3 regions of the Gulosibacter sp. ACHW.36C genome follow, and region 2 is predicted to be linked to each of the others. Evidence: predicted binding sites of a transcription regulator. Region 2 holds the regulator's gene; each other region holds the start of a gene.

The links. The regulator LexA, encoded in region 2, represses DNA repair genes until DNA is damaged. The targets are predictions, from matches to a motif close to TCGAACANNTGTTCGA.
Region 1: the regulator LexA is predicted to act here: its motif matches at 2,888-2,903, upstream of M3M28_RS03150 (HNH endonuclease signature motif containing protein).
Region 3: the regulator LexA is predicted to act here: its motif matches at 1,797-1,812, upstream of M3M28_RS12590 (HNH endonuclease signature motif containing protein).

The regions. Positions count from the first base shown of each region.
Region 1 covers NZ_CP097160.1:708,036-713,849, forward strand. The annotation lists gene M3M28_RS03130 (hypothetical protein) at 84-419, shown strand; tRNA gene M3M28_RS03135 (tRNA-His) at 412-487, opposite strand; gene orn (oligoribonuclease) at 530-1,168, opposite strand; tRNA gene M3M28_RS03145 (tRNA-Arg) at 1,239-1,311, shown strand; gene M3M28_RS03150 (HNH endonuclease signature motif containing protein) at 1,338-2,810, opposite strand; gene M3M28_RS03155 (TetR/AcrR family transcriptional regulator) at 3,171-3,764, opposite strand; gene M3M28_RS03160 (DUF1304 domain-containing protein) at 3,851-4,240, shown strand; gene M3M28_RS03165 (NADP-dependent oxidoreductase) at 4,282-5,304, shown strand; gene M3M28_RS03170 (transporter substrate-binding domain-containing protein) at 5,311-5,814, opposite strand, start outside.
Region 2 covers NZ_CP097160.1:1,782,757-1,788,570, reverse strand. The annotation lists gene M3M28_RS08295 (SRPBCC family protein) at 1-255, shown strand, start outside; gene M3M28_RS08290 (class I SAM-dependent methyltransferase) at 252-860, opposite strand; gene hflX (GTPase HflX) at 898-2,565, shown strand; gene lexA (transcriptional repressor LexA) at 2,591-3,229, opposite strand; gene M3M28_RS08275 (LysM peptidoglycan-binding domain-containing protein) at 3,451-3,795, shown strand; gene M3M28_RS08270 (histidinol-phosphate transaminase) at 3,932-5,053, shown strand; gene hisB (imidazoleglycerol-phosphate dehydratase HisB) at 5,050-5,655, shown strand; gene M3M28_RS08260 (imidazole glycerol phosphate synthase subunit HisH) at 5,652-5,814, shown strand, end outside.
Region 3 covers NZ_CP097160.1:2,715,893-2,721,706, forward strand. The annotation lists tRNA gene M3M28_RS12585 (tRNA-Leu) at 64-150, shown strand; gene M3M28_RS12590 (HNH endonuclease signature motif containing protein) at 243-1,718, opposite strand; gene M3M28_RS12595 (aspartate aminotransferase family protein) at 2,393-3,661, shown strand; gene M3M28_RS12600 (FAD-binding and (Fe-S)-binding domain-containing protein) at 3,670-5,814, shown strand, end outside.

The sequences.
Region 1 (5,814 bases), 1.1 Mb from region 2:
GCAGTGCGGCTCGCGCCTGATCGTGTGCAACGCCAAGGGCAACTAGGGCACGATCTACCCCTACTTCGTGTGCGCGAGCCGGCATGGCTGAAGGCGCCGCCGAACTCGCCGACCTCGCGTCCCGGAGGACCCATCGCGAAGGCGAGCAACATAAGCTGCTCCAGGCCCACTACGCAGGAGCGATCCCGCCCGACCTCCAGAATCGGATCACCGCGTCGCTGCAGACCATCGAGTCCTGGATCGACGAGGACAACGACGTGCGCGTCGGCTACCGCAACCCGTGCGACGGGCTGAGCGTCCCCGGCCTCCATGCCGACGCCCTGAGCTGGTCCGCCCAAGAAAAGAACGAGGGCCAGGTTGGAACCCTGACCAAGGGCGGACCCTTGGTCGAAAGGTCAAACCTGACCCATTTGGGGTGAGTAACGGGGCTTGAACCCGCGACCTCCTGGACCACAACCAAGCGCTCTACCAGCTGAGCTATACCCACCATGTCGCCGCACCGTTCGCGCGGCAACCACACGATCTTACATCACGATTCGAGCAGGGGTGAAAACTCGTCGACGATGCTTTTCGAAATCTGCTTGAGCGACTCGGTGTCGGGGCCGGGCGCCGACACGATCATGGCCTGGCGGTAGTAGCGCAACTCGCGAATCGACTCGAGGATGTCGGCCGCCGCACGGTGGCCGCCGTGCTTCTCTGGCGACTGGAAGTAGATGCGCGGGTACCACCGTCGCGCGAGCTCCTTCAGCGTCGACACGTCGATGTTCCGGTAGTGCAAGTAGGTGTCGAGTTCAGGCATCTGCTTCGCGAGGAACATGCGGTCGGTACCGATGGTGTTGCCGGCCAGGGGAGCGGTGCGCTCGCCAGGCACGAACCGCTTGACGTAGTCGAGCACTTGCTGCTGCGCCTCCTCGACGGTGACGCCATTCGGGATCTCTTCCGCGAGGCCCGACGTCTTGTGCATGTTCGTGACGAACTCACCCATGTTGTCCATGGCCGCCTGCGACGGCTTGATTACGACGTCGAGGCCCTTCGCGTCGAGCACGTTGATCTCGGAGTCGGTGACGAACACCGCGATTTCGCAGAGCTCATCGACGCCAATGTCGAGACCCGTCATCTCGCAGTCGATCCACACCATGCGGCCATTTTTGTCACTCGAGGCACTCATGCAGTTCATCGTAGTTCCGTGCGGGCCATCTGCCCGTCGGATGTGCATAACTCGCTAGACTGAGATGGTTGCCTCCGTAGCTCAGCGGATAGAGCAGGAGCCTTCTAATCTCTTGGTCGCAGGTTCGATTCCTGCCGGGGGCGCAACTGAGAGACGGAGTCCCGCCGCGCTAGAACGGCGCGGGATCATTGATCGCGTCATAGCTCTGGTCGTCGACGGGTTTGAAGATCGGTCCGACTGGTCTTGGTTCGACGGTGACCCATTCGCCGCGCGGGGTTCGCCACCTGACTTTGCCGCCACCGAGTTGCTCGCACGCCCACGGACGCTGATGTTTCAGCGTGTGGTGTTTTGGGCAGAGGTGTCCCAGGTTTTCGACATCGGTGTTGCCGCCCGCGGCCCACGGTTTCGTGTGATCAAGTTCGCTTTGATGTGCGGGTCTGCGGCAGCCCGGGAATAAACACACTTGGTCCCTGGCTTGCAGGAATCTGCGCATCGATGGGGTCGGGGTGCGGGTATCGACGGTCAACACGTGCCCGGTGATCGGGTCGGTGAAGATTCGTTGGAAGCACTTCGCCTTTGAGACCATGTCGCGGGCCTCGGTCATGCTGACCGGCATCATCCCGTTCAGTGTCGCGACATCACGCGGTGCGTCCGGGTTGAGGAGGTTCAGGACCGGGATGACGATGCTCACCGTCGCGGTCACGCGCGAGTGGCCCTTGGCGTCGTACTCGCGCATGCTCTGCGGCGTCGTGGTGAGGAAGGTCTCGACGAACAGGTCGGCCATCAGCTGGCGCACCGTGCGGGGGTCTTCGATGAACTCGGCGTCTGCAGCAGAGAGTGCTTCCCCGCGTGCTTGTGCGTCGCGGACGCGGCGCCGGTGTTCGTCGGCCTCGGTCACGTGCTCCTCACGGAGCGCTTTGGCTTGCTGCTGCATGAGGTCGTACATCGCGTGGGCCTGCAGCGTTGGGATGTCGGCGGTGATGCGCGACATGCCGAACTCGCGGTCCTCGATCTTGACGTGGCGGGCCTGGTATTCGTGCTCGAACGCGGCCTCAAACTCTTCGGCCCCGAGTTCGGCGGCGAGTTTGCGGGCGTAGGTGTCGGTCGCGGCGACGGTCTCGCCCGTCGCGAACTCGAGCACCTTGGTCGCGTAGTCATCGCGGCGCCCGTCGGGCACGATGCCCGCATGCCGCAACAGCGCGCGAGCATGCCGCATCGTCACCGCCGCCTCGCGGAGTGGGTCGAGCCACACAACAAAATCGGTACCCAGTCGATGCGCGTCATACGCCCGGTTCAGGAGCGCGGTGTCGGACTCGTTCGTGTGAATCCCGAACTCCGCCACGATCGACCGCAGGTTCAACCGCAGCAAATCGTCCGGGCTCGCGACCGAGGAACGTTCCTGCAGTTGCGCGTGCGTCCGGTGCTCTGCGACCGCGTAGGCCTGCGCGAGCCCCATCATCTTCATGTACGCGCCGACTTGTTCAAGTTTCGCCCCGTTCAACACCATGCCCTCAATCGCCGCGAGCGCGTCATTGAGCCCGTCGGTCTCGGGTGGAGGGGTGGTGCCGTCTGGCCGGTGCTTCGGTGCACGACGCATCGGCTCATCAGCATCAGAGCCTGATGGGGGAGTCGTTGCGGTCATCGGGCGTCACCTCCTCGAAGGTGCGTCAATGCGGGGAACCGTTGTCGTAAGTATATACGCATGGAGTCAAGATTGAAGCGCACATACGTTCTAATATTGCCGGCGTGGATGTTCGAGGTTTCGAGCATCCATGGGCCGGTTTTCGACCTAGGTTCACTCTCGCACGAGCCACCGACATGCCCTAGGTGGGCCGGTTTCCTGACGGTTTGGTGGCTGGTTTCAGTTCACCGCCACCCTCCGGCATCGGCATGGCTATCGTGCAGCGTGGGATGGTGTTGGGTAGCGCCGGAGCCATATCAACGTGACCACGCTCTGCTCACAAGGCTGCGGCCTGGCCAACTCGCAGGCGAGCCCCGCGAACTACCCCGCGGCGATCAACCCGCGCGCCGCATCCAGCGCCCGGGCGGCGTCATCGGGGCTGATTGGCACGATCGCCATGGCGGTAATCACGTGGCTCGTGCAGGCCTCGGCCAGTGCATCCTGCGATGCGGCGGGTGCGTTGGGAAGAGCGGCGCGCACTCCCGCGGTCATTGCTGCGCGCAACTCCGCGGTATAGGCGCGGATGGTCTGTGCAACGGCTTCGTCGTGGCTGATCGGCGTGCCGGCAGTGTTGACCAGCATGCATCCGTGCGTCGCCGCCAGCGAACCGCCTCGCAGCAGTGCGGCGCGCAAGCCGACGAGGTAACTGTCGAGGGCGTCTGTTGAAACTTCAGCGCTGGTCAGTGGCTGCAGTCGCGGCCGGATGATCTCGTCGAGATAGCTCTCGACTGCTGCATCGAACAGACCGCGCTTCGAGCCAAATGCGTAGTAGATGCTCGAGCGGTTAAGTCCGGTTGCCTGCTCAAGCTCAGTGAGGGAGGCATTCTCGAAACCGTGCTGCCAGAAGACTGCCCGTGCCGCCCGCACCACCTCGGTGGTGTCAAAGGTTTGGGTGCGACCCATGATTTCCTCCATTGCGTGAACTGACCGGTTCAGTATATTCTAAACCGGTCGGTTCACTATTGAAAGCGTTAGTCGACGCAAGGGGGAGCAACTTCATCATGGTTATTGCAGGTCTCGTACTCGCCGGTATCGCGGCGGTCGTGCACGTGTTCATCTTCTATCTCGAGTCGATCGCCTGGACGGGAGCGCTTGCCCGCAAGACGTTCGGCACCGGCACTGAAGAAGAGGCCGCCGTGCAGAAAGAGCTTGCCTTCAACCAAGGCTTCTACAACCTCTTCCTCGCCATCGCCGTGATCCTCGGCATCATCTTCTACGCCGCGGGCCAGCCCGCCATCGGCGCGACCCTCGTCTTCACCGGCGCCGGCTCGATGGTCGCGGCCTCGCTCGTGCTGCTCATCACGAGTCCCGACAAGGCCGCAGCGGCGCTCAAGCAGGGCGTCATCCCGGCGCTCGGCGTGATCGCCCTCGCCATCGGCGTCGCGCTCTAGCCCGTCCAACCGCGACCGCACCAACAGAAAGCAGGACCTCCATGCCCGCAGCCGTCAGCACCCAGGTTCAACTTGTCGCCCGCCCGCAGGGATGGCCGACGCACGAGGATTTCCGCTACGTCGAGGTCGAGTACACCGACCCCGAGCCCGGCCAGGTTCGGGTGCGCAACGAGTTCATCTCAGTCGACCCGTACATGCGCGGCCGCATGAACGACGTCAAGAGCTACACCCCGCCGTACGTGCTCGGCGAGACGATGACCGGCGGCGCGATCGGCCGCGTTGTCGATTCGACTTCGGATGCGCTGCCCGTCGGCACGCTCGTGCAGCACGACCTCGGCTGGCGCGACATCGCCCAGGCTGACGCCAGCGCATTCCGCGCTGTCCCCGAGCTGCCGGGTGTGCCGCACTCGGTGCGCATGGGCATCCTCGGCATGACCGGCATGACCGCCTACGTCGGCCTCACCGCGATCGCCGGCCTCAAGGAGGGCGACACCGTCTTTATCTCGGGCGCTGCCGGCGCCGTCGGCACCGCCGCGGGCCAGATCGCGCGCCTCCTCGGCGCGAAGCGCGTCATCGGCTCGGCAGGTTCGGCTGAGAAGGTCGCGCTGCTCACCGAGAAGTACGGCTATGACGCCGCCATCAACTACAAGGATGCGCCGGTCCGCGAGCAGCTGCCCGAGATCGCCCCCGAGGGTATCGACGTCTTCTTCGACAACGTCGGCGGCGACCACCTCGAGGCCGCGCTCGACGTCATGAACGACGGCGGCCGCATCGCGCTCTGCGGCGCGATCGCCGGCTACAACACCGATGAGAAGCCCGCGGGTCCCGACAACATGGCAAACATCATCACGCGCGCCCTCTCGCTCAAGGGCTTCACGCTCGGCAGCTACATTCACCTCGCACCCGAGTTTCAGCAGCACATGTCGAGCTGGTTCGGCGAGGGCAAGATTGCCTACGACGAGACGATCGTCGACGGAATCGACCACTCGGTCGACGCGTTCCTCGAGATGATGCGCGGCGCGAACACCGGCAAGATGCTCGTGCGCATCGACCCGGAGGCCTAATCGCCCCTAGTCGAGCACCTCCTGCAACTGCTCGGCGGAGAACACCGAGTCGTCGCCGAACCAATCGCTGACGGCCGCATCCCAGGTGCCATCCTCGTGGGTGCTCGCGAGCCAGGTGTTCACGGTCGCCGCGAATTCGGCATCGTTGAGCGGCAGCATGTAGGCGAGGGTCGCGTCGGTGAACGGGTCGTCGGCGTTGACCTCGCAGAGCTCCGGATGCTCGTGGGCGGCCCAGACGACCTCGGGCGCATCGGTGATCATGACATCGGCGTCGCCCGCCACGATCTGGTCGAAAATCGTGTTGTTGTCGTCGTAGCGCACGATGTCGGCTTCGGGCGCGTTCTCGTCAGCGAACGCCTCGTTGGTGCCGCCGACGGGAGTGATGAGCGTGGTGTCGGGCTGGTTCACTTCCTCCAGCTCGTCGAACTCATCCTCGCGTCCGCACGTCGTGATCGCGGCCTTGCCGCCGACGATGACGGGGTCGCTGAAAGCCACCTGTTCGGCACGCTC
Region 2 (5,814 bases):
GGCTTCGGCTTCGAGGGCGAGAACCTGCTCATCGAGCCCGAGAGCCGCCTCGTCTCGACTGAGCGCATGATCGGCACCGAGGGGCCGACGAACGTGAACGACCTCCACCTCTTCGAGGAGGACGGCGCGACGCTCGTCACCCTCGTTGTCGAGTACGAGAGCGAAGAGGTTCGCGACACGATCCTCGCGACCGGCATGGTCGACGGCATGGAGCAGAGCTACGCCCGCCTCGAGCGCGTCATGGGCGGGTTCTAGCTCACGCGCTTGACGAGCAGGATGCGGAACCCGCCGTCGGTGCGCGGGCGCGAGACCTCGTACCCCGCACCGAGGGCCTCGGCGAGTCGTCGCTGCAGCGAGTCGGCGCCGAGGTTCTTGCCCACCACGAGCCAGGCCTCGCCGCCGACGCGCAGCCGTGGCAGCCACGTCAGCAGCAGTTCATCGAGCGCTTCCTTGCCGATACGGATGGGCGGGTTTGACCAGATCACGTCGAACTCAAGCTCCGCCGGCAGCTGCTCGGCTTTGACCGCCCGCACGCGGTCGAGGCCGAGCCGCTTCGCGTTCGTGGCGGTGAGCTCGAGGGCGCGTTCGTTCACGTCGAGCGCCCACACGTCGAGCTGCGGAGAGGCGAGGCCGAGGCTCAGGCTGATGGGGCCCCAGCCGCAGCCGATGTCGAGGGCCGTGCCGGTCTCGGGCGGCGCGGGCACGTGGTCGAGCAGGATGCGCGTGGCCTTGTCGAGTCGGTCGGCCGAGAACACGGCGCTCGCGGTGGCGAGGCGAACCTCGCGCCCCTGCAGCACTACGTCGATCTCGCGCTGGTTCGCGTTCGCTGTGGGCTGCGCGGCAAAGTAGTGCTCAGACATGTTTCGAACGTAGCGCAGCGCGTATCCTGGTCGCAGCATGCCCCTAGACGAAACCAGCGCCAACGGCGCCCCAAATTCTGACGACGCTCGCGACGATGCGACCGAATCGCTGCTCGACCGAGTTCTGCGCAGCGCCGAACCAAACCGCAGCCGCACGACGATGTTCCACGACGAGCGGCGCGCCAGCGCGCTCCAGAACGACGACACCATCTCGCACAGTGATGCCGACGGCCTCCAGCTCGACCGCGAGGAGCGCCGATCGCTCCAGCACGTCGACGGCCTCTCGACCGAGCTCGAGGACGTCACCGAGGTCGAGTACCGCCAAGTGCGCCTCGAGAAGGTCGTGCTCATCGGCGTCTACGCCGCCGGCACGATCGAAGACGCCGAGAACTCGATGCACGAGCTCGCCGCGCTCTGCGAGACGGCCGGCGCGGCCGTGCTCGACGGCATCCTGCAGCGACGCCCGCATCCCGACGCCTCGACCTATCTCGGGCGCGGCAAGGTCGAGGAGCTCGCCGACATCGTCCGCTCGGTTGGCGCCGACACCGTCGTCGCCGATACCGAGCTCGCCCCCTCGCAGCGCCGCGCACTCGAGGACCAGGTGAAGGTGAAGGTCATCGACCGCACCGCCGTCATCCTCGACATCTTCAGCCAGCACGCCAAGAGCCGCGAGGGTAAGGCGCAGGTCGAACTCGCGCAACTCGAGTACCTCCTGCCGCGCCTGCGCGGTTGGGGTCAGTCGATGTCGCGACAGGCCGGTGGCCAGGTCGGTTCGGCCGGCGCAGGTATGGGCTCGCGCGGCCCCGGTGAGACGAAGATCGAGCTCGACCGCCGCCGCATCCACACCCGCATGGCGCGACTGCGCCGCCAGATCGCCGGCATGAAGACCTCGCGCGACACGAAGCGCGCCGAGCGCGGTCGCAACCTCGTGCCCTCAGTGGCGATCGCCGGCTACACGAACGCGGGCAAGTCGTCGCTGCTCAACCGCATCACGCGCGCTGGCGTGCTCGTCGAGAACCAGCTGTTTGCGACGCTCGACGCGACGGTGCGCCGCACCGAGACGCCCGAGGGCCGGCCGTACACGCTCGCCGACACCGTCGGCTTCGTGCGCAACCTGCCGCACCAGCTCGTCGAGGCGTTCCGCTCGACGCTCGAAGAGGTGGCCGATTCGGATGTGCTCGTGCACGTGGTCGACGCGAGTCACCCCGACCCGGCGGGCCAGATTCGCACGGTGCGCGAGGTCATCTCCGAGATCGACTCGCGCGACGTGCCCGAGCTCATTGCCTTCAACAAGGCCGACCTCATCGACGCCGACACGCGCCTCATGCTGCGTGCCCTTGAGCCGAACTCGGTGTTCGTTTCGGCGCGCACGGGGGAGGGCGTCGAGGAGCTGCAGGAGCGCATCGCCGAGATGCTGCCGATGCGCGAGATCGAGGTCGAACTCGTCGTGCCGTACCAGCGCGGCGATCTCGTGTCGATGCTGCACGACCAGGGCGGCGTGCTGCGCGAGCTGCACGACACCGACGGCACGCACCTGCGCGCCCGCGTGCATCCCGACCAGATGGGCCTGTTCGAAGAGTTCAGAGTCGCCGGCCGCTCGGCGCCCGAGGGCAAGAAGCCCACGGTGCGGCACAAGCCGCGCGCCCGCGTCGAGGAGTCGACCGAACGGGTGCTGAGCCTGCCGCGGGTCGACTACGACAACTAGTACGACAACGAACTAGGGCGAGCGGCTAGACCGAGCGCAGCACCGCGACGACCTTGCCGAGCACCGTCGCCTCGTCGCCGAGGATCGGCTCGTAGTTCGAGTTGCGCGGCAGCAGCCAGGTGTGGCCGTCGCGCTGGCGGAACACCTTCACGGTGGCCTCGCCGTCGAGCATTGCGGCCACAATGTCGCCGTTGTTCGCGGTTGGCTGCTGTCGCACGACGACCCAGTCGCCGTCGCAGATCGCGGCGTCGATCATCGAGTCGCCCGACACGAGCAGTAGGAACAGCTCGCCGTCGCCGACGACCTGGCGGGGGAGCGGGAAGACCTCTTCGACTTGCTGCTCGGCCGTGATCGGCACGCCGGCCGCGATGCGCCCGACGAGGGGCACGAGCGCGGTGGGGCCGGGCGTGATGCTCGGTTCGACCTCGTCGATGGCGACGTTCACGAGCAGCTCGATGGTGCGGGCCTGGTTCGCGTTGCGGCGAATGTAGCCGCGCTTCTCGAGCTGGTTGAGCTGATAGGCCACCGACGAGGAGCTGATCAGGCCCACGGTGTCGCCGATCTCTCGGATGCTCGGGGCGAAGCCATTGCTGTTCTGGAACGTCGCGATGAACGAGAGAATGCGCTGTTGTGTGTCCGACAGGGGCTTGATCTGCTTGGCCATCGGCCCTCCTGAGGTGGTGGTCACGCGGCCATGTCGTAGGCCCGTGGTCAGCTGTGTTCCGTTGAAGTCACCCTACGTGGCATCAGCACCGGACTCAAACATCTTTTCGAGCGTGTCGCCCTCATTTTCGAGAAAGTGTTTGCTTTTCGAACAAGTCGAATCTATATTCGAAACAGATGTTCGCATGCGCTTCGCATGCACGTCGAAAGGAAGCGACCAACATGACTGCTCTCACTGCACGCACCAGCGCCACCGCGCAGCCCCGCCTGCGGCTCACGAGCCGTGGTCGTCGCCTGCTCGGCGCCGTTCTGCTCGCTCCAGTTGCCCTCGGCATCGGGGTTGGCATCGCCCAGGTTCCCGCCGCGCTCGCCTCGAACACGAGCAGCGCATCCGCAACCACGTTCGAACACCACACGGTGCTCGCGGGCGAGACGCTCTGGAGCATCGCCGACGACATCGCCGACGGCCACGACGTGCGCGACGTCGTGCACGAGATCATGCGCCTCAACCTGCTCGAGAGCTCCTCGGTGCAGGCCGGCCAAGAGCTCGCGCTGCCGAACTACTAGACCCCACAGATTTCCGGGCCGCGGACACGGCCGCGGTCCGGAAGCCACGCACCACCACCATTTCCGTGCCGGGCGCCGCAGCCACCCCTTCCGGAGGCGGCGCCCGCGGTGGTTTCCGGGTGCCTAAGATAAGGGGGTGACGAGCTTCGAAGACCTCCCGATTCGCGACGACCTGCGTGGGCTGACGCCGTACGGCGCGCCACAGGACGCGCTGCCGATCACCATCAACGTCAACGAGAATCCATTCTCGGTGCCGGAGGCCGTCGCGCTGTCGATCATCCAGCGCATCTCGCTCACCCTGCCGGGGCTCAACCGCTACCCCGACCGCGAATTCACCGAGCTCCGCGAGCGCCTCGCCGACTACCTCGGCCACGGGCTCACCCCCGCGCACATCTGGGCCGCAAACGGCTCGAACGAGGTGCTGCAGCAGCTGCTCCAGGCCTTCGCCGGCGCCGGCCGCAAGATCATGAGCTTCGCCCCGACCTATTCGATGTACCCGCTGCTCGCGAAGGGCGTCGGTAGCGAGTGGGTCGCAGCACCGCGCGACGAGAACTTCGAACTCACCCCCGAACGCGTGCGCACAGCTATCGAGGCCGAGCGTCCCGACGTCGTGCTGCTCTGCACGCCGAACAACCCCACGGGCACCCCGCTCGACCTCGACACCATCGCGGCCGCCTACGACGCGACCGACGGCATCGTCATCGTCGATGAGGCGTACGCCGAGTTCCGTCATGACGGTGCGCCCACTGCGCTGAGCCTGCTCGAGGGGCGCCCGCGGCTTGTCATCTCTCGCACCATGTCGAAGGCCTTCGCTTTCGCCGGCGTGCGCCTCGGCTACTTTGCCGCCGACCCGGCCGTTGCCGACGCCGTGCGGCTCGTGCGCCTGCCCTACCACCTCTCGGCGATCACGCAGGCCGCGGCGATCGCGGCGCTCGAGCACCGCGACACGATGCTCGCGCAGGTCGACCGCATCCGCAGCCAGCGCGACCGCATCGTCGACGAAGCCGCCGCGCTTGGCTACCGCCCGTACCGCTCCGACGCGAACTTCGTGCTCATCGGCGGCGTCGCCGACCCCGCCGAAATGTTCGAGGAGTTCGTGCGCCGCGGCATCCTGATTCGCAACACCGGCCCCGCCGACTGCATCCGCGTCACCGCCGGCACCGAGTCCGAAACCGACGCGTTCCTCTCGGCCCTCGCCGAGATCACCGCCGCCCGACCCGAGCTGCAGCTCACTGGTTCCGAAGGAGTCAGCGCATGACCGAACCCCGTACCGCCACCGTCGAACGCGCCACGAGCGAGTCAAGCATCCGCCTGAGCCTCAATCTTGACGGCACCGGCGCCTCGAATATCAACACCTCGGTGCCGTTCTACGACCACATGCTCACCGCTTTCGCGAAGCACTCGCTCACCGATCTCACGATCGAGGCAAAGGGCGACGTGCACATCGACGAGCACCACACCATCGAAGACACCGCGATCGTGCTCGGCGAGGCGATCCGCGAGGCCCTCGGCGACAAGCGCGGCATCGCGCGCTACGGCGACGCCCTCGTGCCGCTCGACGAGGCGCTCGCGCAGTGCGTCGTCGACATCTCGGGCCGGCCGTTCCTCGTGCACTCGGGCGAGCCCGAGGGCTTCGAGTTTCACCGCATCGGCGGCCACTTCACCGGCTCGATGGTGCGCCACACGTTCGAGGCGATCACGTTCCACGCCGGGCTGACCGTGCACCTGCGCGTGCTCGGCGGGCGCGATCCGCACCACATCGCCGAGGCCGAGTTCAAGGCATTCGCCCGCGCCTTCCGTGCCGCGAAGCGACTCGACCCCGAGGTCGACGGCATTCCCTCCACCAAGGGTGCCCTGTGACCGGCGCCCGGCCGAACGTCGTCGTCTTCGACTACGGCTTCGGCAACGTGCACTCGGCGGTCAAGGCGCTCGAGGCGGCCGGCGCCGACGTCGAGCTCACCGCCGACCGCGACAAGGCGCTCGAGGCTGACGGCCTCCTCGTGCCGGGCGTCGGCAGCT
Region 3 (5,814 bases), 930 kb from region 2:
GCGTGTGCCGTCCTCGCCTACTCGTGACGATTGCGCCCGGATTATGGTAGGGTCGTTCCTTGCGCGCGAGTGGCGGAATTGGTAGACGCGCACGGTTCAGGTCCGTGTGCTCGTGAGGGCGTGGGGGTTCAAGTCCCCCCTCGCGCACCAGATAAAAGTCGCAAGGCATCGTTGATTCGGTGACTTGCGACTTTCTGGTTTTCCTCCCGGATGCGCGCCCCGGAGAGAACGGCACGGGCCCGCTAGAACGGGGCGGGGTCGTTGACCGCGTCATAGCCCTGATCCTCGACTGGCCTGAAGATCGGCCCCACCGGGACTGGTTCGACCGTGACCCATTCGCCGCGTGGGGTTCGCCACCTGACTTTGCCGCCACCGAGTTGTTCGCATTCCCACGGACGCTGATGTTTCAGCGTGTGGTGTTTTGGACAGAGGTGTCCCAGGTTTTCGACATCGGTGTTGCCGCCCGCGGCCCACGGTTTCGTGTGATCAAGTTCGCTTTGATGCGCGGGTCTGCGACAACCCGGGAACAAACACACTTGATCCCTCGCTTGCAGGAACCGTCGCATCGATGGCGTCGGAGTACGCGAATCGACGGTCAACACGTGCCCGGTGATCGGGTCGGTGAGGATTCGTTGGAAGCATTTCGCCTTGGAGGCCATGTCGCGGGCCTCGGTCATGCTGACCGGCATCATCCCGTTCAATGTCGCGACATCACGCGGTGCGTCCGGGTTGAGGAGGTTCATGACCGGCATGACGATGCTCACCGTCGCGGTCACCCGCGAGCGACCCTTGGCGTCGTACTCGCCCATGCTCTGCGGCGTCGTGGTGAGGAAGGTCTCGACGAACAGGTCGGCCATCAACTGGCGCACCGTGCGGGGATCTTCGATGAACTCGGCATCTGCAGGGGAGAGCGCTTCCCCGCGTGCCTGTGCGTCGCGGACGCGGCGCCGGTGTTCGTCGGCCTCGGTCACGTGCTCCTCACGGAGCGCTTTGGCTTGCTGGTGCATGAGGTCGTACATCGCGTGGGCTTGCAGGGTCGGGACGTCGGCGGTGATGCGGGACATGCCGAAGTCGCGGTCTTCGATCGTGACGTGGCGTGCTTGGTATTCGTGCTCGAACGCGGCCTCAAACTCTTCGGCCCCGAACGCGGCCGCGAGTTTCCGCGCGAACGCGTCCGTGTCCGAGACCGTCTCGCCTTTCGCGAACTCGAGCACCTTGCTCGCGTAGTCATCGCGGCGCGCGTCGGGCACGATGCCCGCATGCCGCAACAGCGCGCGGGCGTGCCGCATGGTCACTTCGGCTTCGCGGAGTGGGTCGAGCCACACAACAAAATCGGTGCCGAGGCGGTGCGCGTCATACGCCCGGTTCAGGAGCGCGGTGTCGGACTCGTTCGTGTGAATCCCGAACTCGGCCACGATCGACCGCAGGTTCAACCGCAGCAAATCGTCGGGACTCGCCACCGAGGTACGTTCCTGCAGTTGCGCGTAGGTGCGGTGCTCTGCGACGGCGTAGGCCTGCGCGAGCCCCATCATCTTCATGTACGCGCCGACTTGTTCGAGTTTCGCCCCGTTCAACACCATGCCCTCAATTGCCGCGAGCGCGTCATTGAGCCCGTCGGTCTCGGGAGGAGGGGTGGTGCCGTCTGGCCGGTGCTTCGGTGCACGACGCATCGACTCATCAGCAGAGTCGAAGCCGGGTGGGGGAGTCGTTGCGGTCATCGGGCGTCAGCTCCTCGAAGGTGCGTCAATGCGGGGAACCGTTGTCGTAAGTATATACGCTCGCTCGTGAAACTGGAAAGGAACAAATGTGCTAATACTGCCAGGTTGGATGTTCGATTGTTCGAGCATGGGCGGGCCGGTTTGGGCTCAAGTTCACTGTGGCATGAGCCACCGACATCGCTGTGGCGCTCTGCCGGAATGGAGCGGGAGCGGGGTCTCTGATGGCGTTGCTCAGACCATGCCGCTTCGACATGGTTGCGCCGGCAGGGTTGAATGCGGCGGTTGTGGGGAGGGGCTGTCCAAATCAATAGGAACATGACCCGCCGGTCCCGCTTGCTCGCTGGCCTACCTACGCGGCTTGCTCGCGGCCGGACGCTCCTCTCCTGGTTGCTTGCCTACTGACGCTCGTGTGTGCCGGTGCCCTCGCATCCATACTCAATCGCCGCCGGACCACTCGCGCCAAGCACTTCAATAGCTGACTGGCTTGCCTGCCACCTCGTAAATCGCGTTCCGCTCGACGTGACCATTCCGTGAGGCGCCCATCCTCCGGCAGACCGCCCGCTGTGACCGCATCCAAGCAATTGCCCGCAAAGTCTTACTGTTATACAGTTGCTCAGAATCCGATCGGACCCTCGATACGTGCAAGTACCGGGAGCGACACAAAGGAGTAGGAAATGGCGCAGATCAGCCCCATCGTGAAGCAGGCCACCCCGGTGATCGTCGACAGGGCCGAGGGCAACTGGATCGTCGGCACCGACGGCGTGCGCTACCTCGACTTCACTTCCGGCATCGGCGTCACCTCGACCGGTCACTGTCATCCGCGCGTCGTCGAGGCCGCCCGCGCGCAGATCGGCAACGTCATCCACGCCCAGGCGACGACCGTGATGCACAAGCCCCTCCTCGAACTCACCGAGAAGCTCAGCGACTACCTACCCGAAAACCTCGACTCCGTCTTCTATGCAAACTCCGGCGCAGAGGCCGTCGAGGGCGCGCTGCGCCTCGCGCGCCAGGCGACCAACCGGCCGAACATCATCGCGTTCCAGGGCGGCTTCCACGGCCGCACCTCGGGCGCCTCGAGCATCACGACCGCGGGCACGAAGTTCCGCAACAACACGGTGCCGCTCATGGGCGGCGTCGTGATCGCGCCGTTCCCCTACGCGTACCGGCTCGGCATGAGCGAGGCGGATGCGGTGCGCTTCGCCCTGCGCGAGCTCGACTACCTCTTCGCCACCACCACGAGCCCGAGCGAGGTTGCCGCCTTCATCATCGAGCCCGTTCTCGGCGACGGCGGCTACATCCCGGTGCCCGTCGAGTTCCTGCGCGGCATCGAGGAGCGCGCCCGCAAGCACGGCATCGTGCTCATCGTTGACGAGATTCAGTCGGGGGTGGGCCGCACCGGCGCGTTCTGGGCGCACACGCGCTCGGGCATCTCGCCAGACATCCTGATCACCGCGAAGGGCATCGCCTCGGGCTTCCCGATCTCGGCGATCGCCGCAAGCAAGGAGCTCATGTCCAAGGGCCTGCCCGGCTCGCAGGGCGGCACCTACGGCGGCAACGCCGTCGCGGCGGCGGCGGCCATCGAGACCCTCGACGTCATCGACGACGAGCAGCTCGTGCACAACTCGGCCGAGCGCGGCGAGCAGCTGCAGGCCGGCCTCAAGCGCATCCAGGAGCGCTTCCCAGTCATCGGCGACGTGCGCGGGCTCGGCCTCATGCAGGCGATCGAGTTCACGACGCCAGATGGCGAGGCCGACGCCGCCACGGCGGCGGCCGTCCAGCAGGGCGCCGTCGCCGAGGAGCTCCTGCTGCTGCCGTGCGGCCCGCTGGGTAATGTGATCCGCATCGTCCCGGCACTCACGGTGAGCGCCGAGGAGGTCGACCTCGCGCTCGAGCGCCTTGAGCGCACCCTCGCGAAGGTCGTCACGCCCGCCTACGCGAACTAGGACCAACCATGCCCGTCATCGAGGAGCGCGCGACCCGCGCCGCCGAACTGCAGCACCGGCTCGAGGCCGCAGGAATCGAGGTCGACGCATCCGAGCATCGTCGCCAGGCCTATTCCTACGACGCCTCGAACTATCGCGTGCGCCCGACCCTCGTTGCGTTCCCCCGAACCATCGACGAGTTGCGCGAGCTGCTGCGGGCGGGGGCCGAGACCGGGCATCCCGTCACCACGCGTGGCGGGGGCACCTCGATGGCGGGCAACGCCGTGGGCGAAGGCATCGTCGTCGACTTCTCGCGGCGCATGACCGCGGTCGACGAGATCGATCTCGAGTCGAACACCGTCTGGGTCGACGCGGGGGTCATTCTCGGCGAGCTGCGCGCGCAGGTGGAGCGCGCATCCGCCGGCAAACTCACGTTCGCGCCCGACCCCTCGTCACTCACCCGCGCCACGATCGGCGGGGCGATCGGCAACGACGCCTGCGGCAACCACTCGGTCGAGTACGGCCGCATGTCGCACCACGTCGTCGAGGTCGAGCTGCTCACGGCTGACGGCGCGCACCTGCTCGCCTCGGAGGGCGGCGTGCGCAGCGCCGACCCGACGCACCGACCTTCGATCGCCCGCGCGGTCGAGCTGAACGAAGCCCTGAGCGAGCTCGCGAACTCGAACCTCGCGGCCCTCCGGCTCGAGCTGCAGACGATTCCGCGCCAGGTTTCGGGCTACCACCTCGGCAACCTGCTGCCCGAAAACGGCTTCAACATCGCCCGCGCGCTCGCGGGCAGCGAGGGCACCTGCGCGATCATCCTGCGGGCGCGAGTCTCGCTCGTGCCGAAGCCCGGCCCGACCGCGCTGCTCTGCGTCGGCTACGCGAACACCGTCGACTCGGCGCGCGACGTCATGACGATGCTCGAGCACAAGCCGAGCGCGATCGAGGGCCTCAACAGCGCGATCGTCGACATCATGCGCCACCGCCGCGGCGAGGCGAGCGTGAGCTCGCTGCCCGCCGGCGACGCCTACGTCATGGTCGAGTTCTCGGCCGACACCATCGAAGCCGCCGCCGACAAGTGCACCGCGCTGCTCGAGCGACTGCGCGAGCGCGGCCTCGTGCAAGACCACGTCATCGCCACCGAGCCGGCCGAGCGCGCGAAGCTCTGGCGCGTGCGCGAAGACGGCGCGGGACTCTCGTCGAAGCGCCTCGACGACGTGCAGACCTGGCCCGGCTGGGAAGACTCGGCCGTCGCACCGCACAACCTCGCCGACTACCTCGCCGAGCTCCTCCCCGTCATCGACGAGCACGGCTACACGGCCTCGATGTACGGCCACTTCGGCGCGGGCTGCGTGCACATGCGCCTCGACTTCGAGCTGCGCACCGAGGCCGGTCGCGCGAATTTCGACTCGTTCATGCGCCGTGCCGCCGAGATCGTCGTGCGCCACGGCGGCTCGCTCTCGGGCGAGCACGGCGACGGCCGCGCCCGCAGCGCGCTGCTCGACGTCATGTACTCGCCCGAGATCATGCAGCTCTTCGCCCGGTTCAAGCGGGCGTGGGACCCGGAAAACCTGCTCAACCCCGGCATCATCGTCGACGCGGTGCCGTACACCGACGACCTCGTGCTCGACGGGCTGCCGGCGCCGACGCTGCTGCCGACCCCGCGCATCCGCACCGCAGGCGAGCCGGATGCGCGCGACGGCCACGCGCACGAGCTCGGCACGTTCGTGGGCAACGCCCACGCGTGTATCGGCGTCGGCCGCTGCCGGTCGACCACCGGCCGCTTCATGTGCCCGAGCTACCGGGCCACGAAGGACGAAAAGGACTCGACCCGTGGCCGTGCCCGCGTGCTGCAGGAGCTCGCGCGCGGCCAGGGCAGCAGCGCCGGCGGATGGGCGAAGCCGGAGGTGCGCGAGGCGCTCGACCTCTGCCTCTCGTGCAAGGCGTGCTCGACCGACTGCCCGACCGGCGTCGACATGGCCGAGGCCAAGTCGGAGCTCATGCAGGACCACTACCGCGGCAAGCTGCGGCCGTTCACGCACTACTCGATCGGCTGGCTGCCGCGCTGGCTGCCGCTCATCACGCGCGTGAGCGCGCTCGCGAACGTCGGCGCGAAGCTGAAGCCGCTGCGCTGGCTCGGCGAGCGACTCGGCATCAGCGCCCGCCGCCGA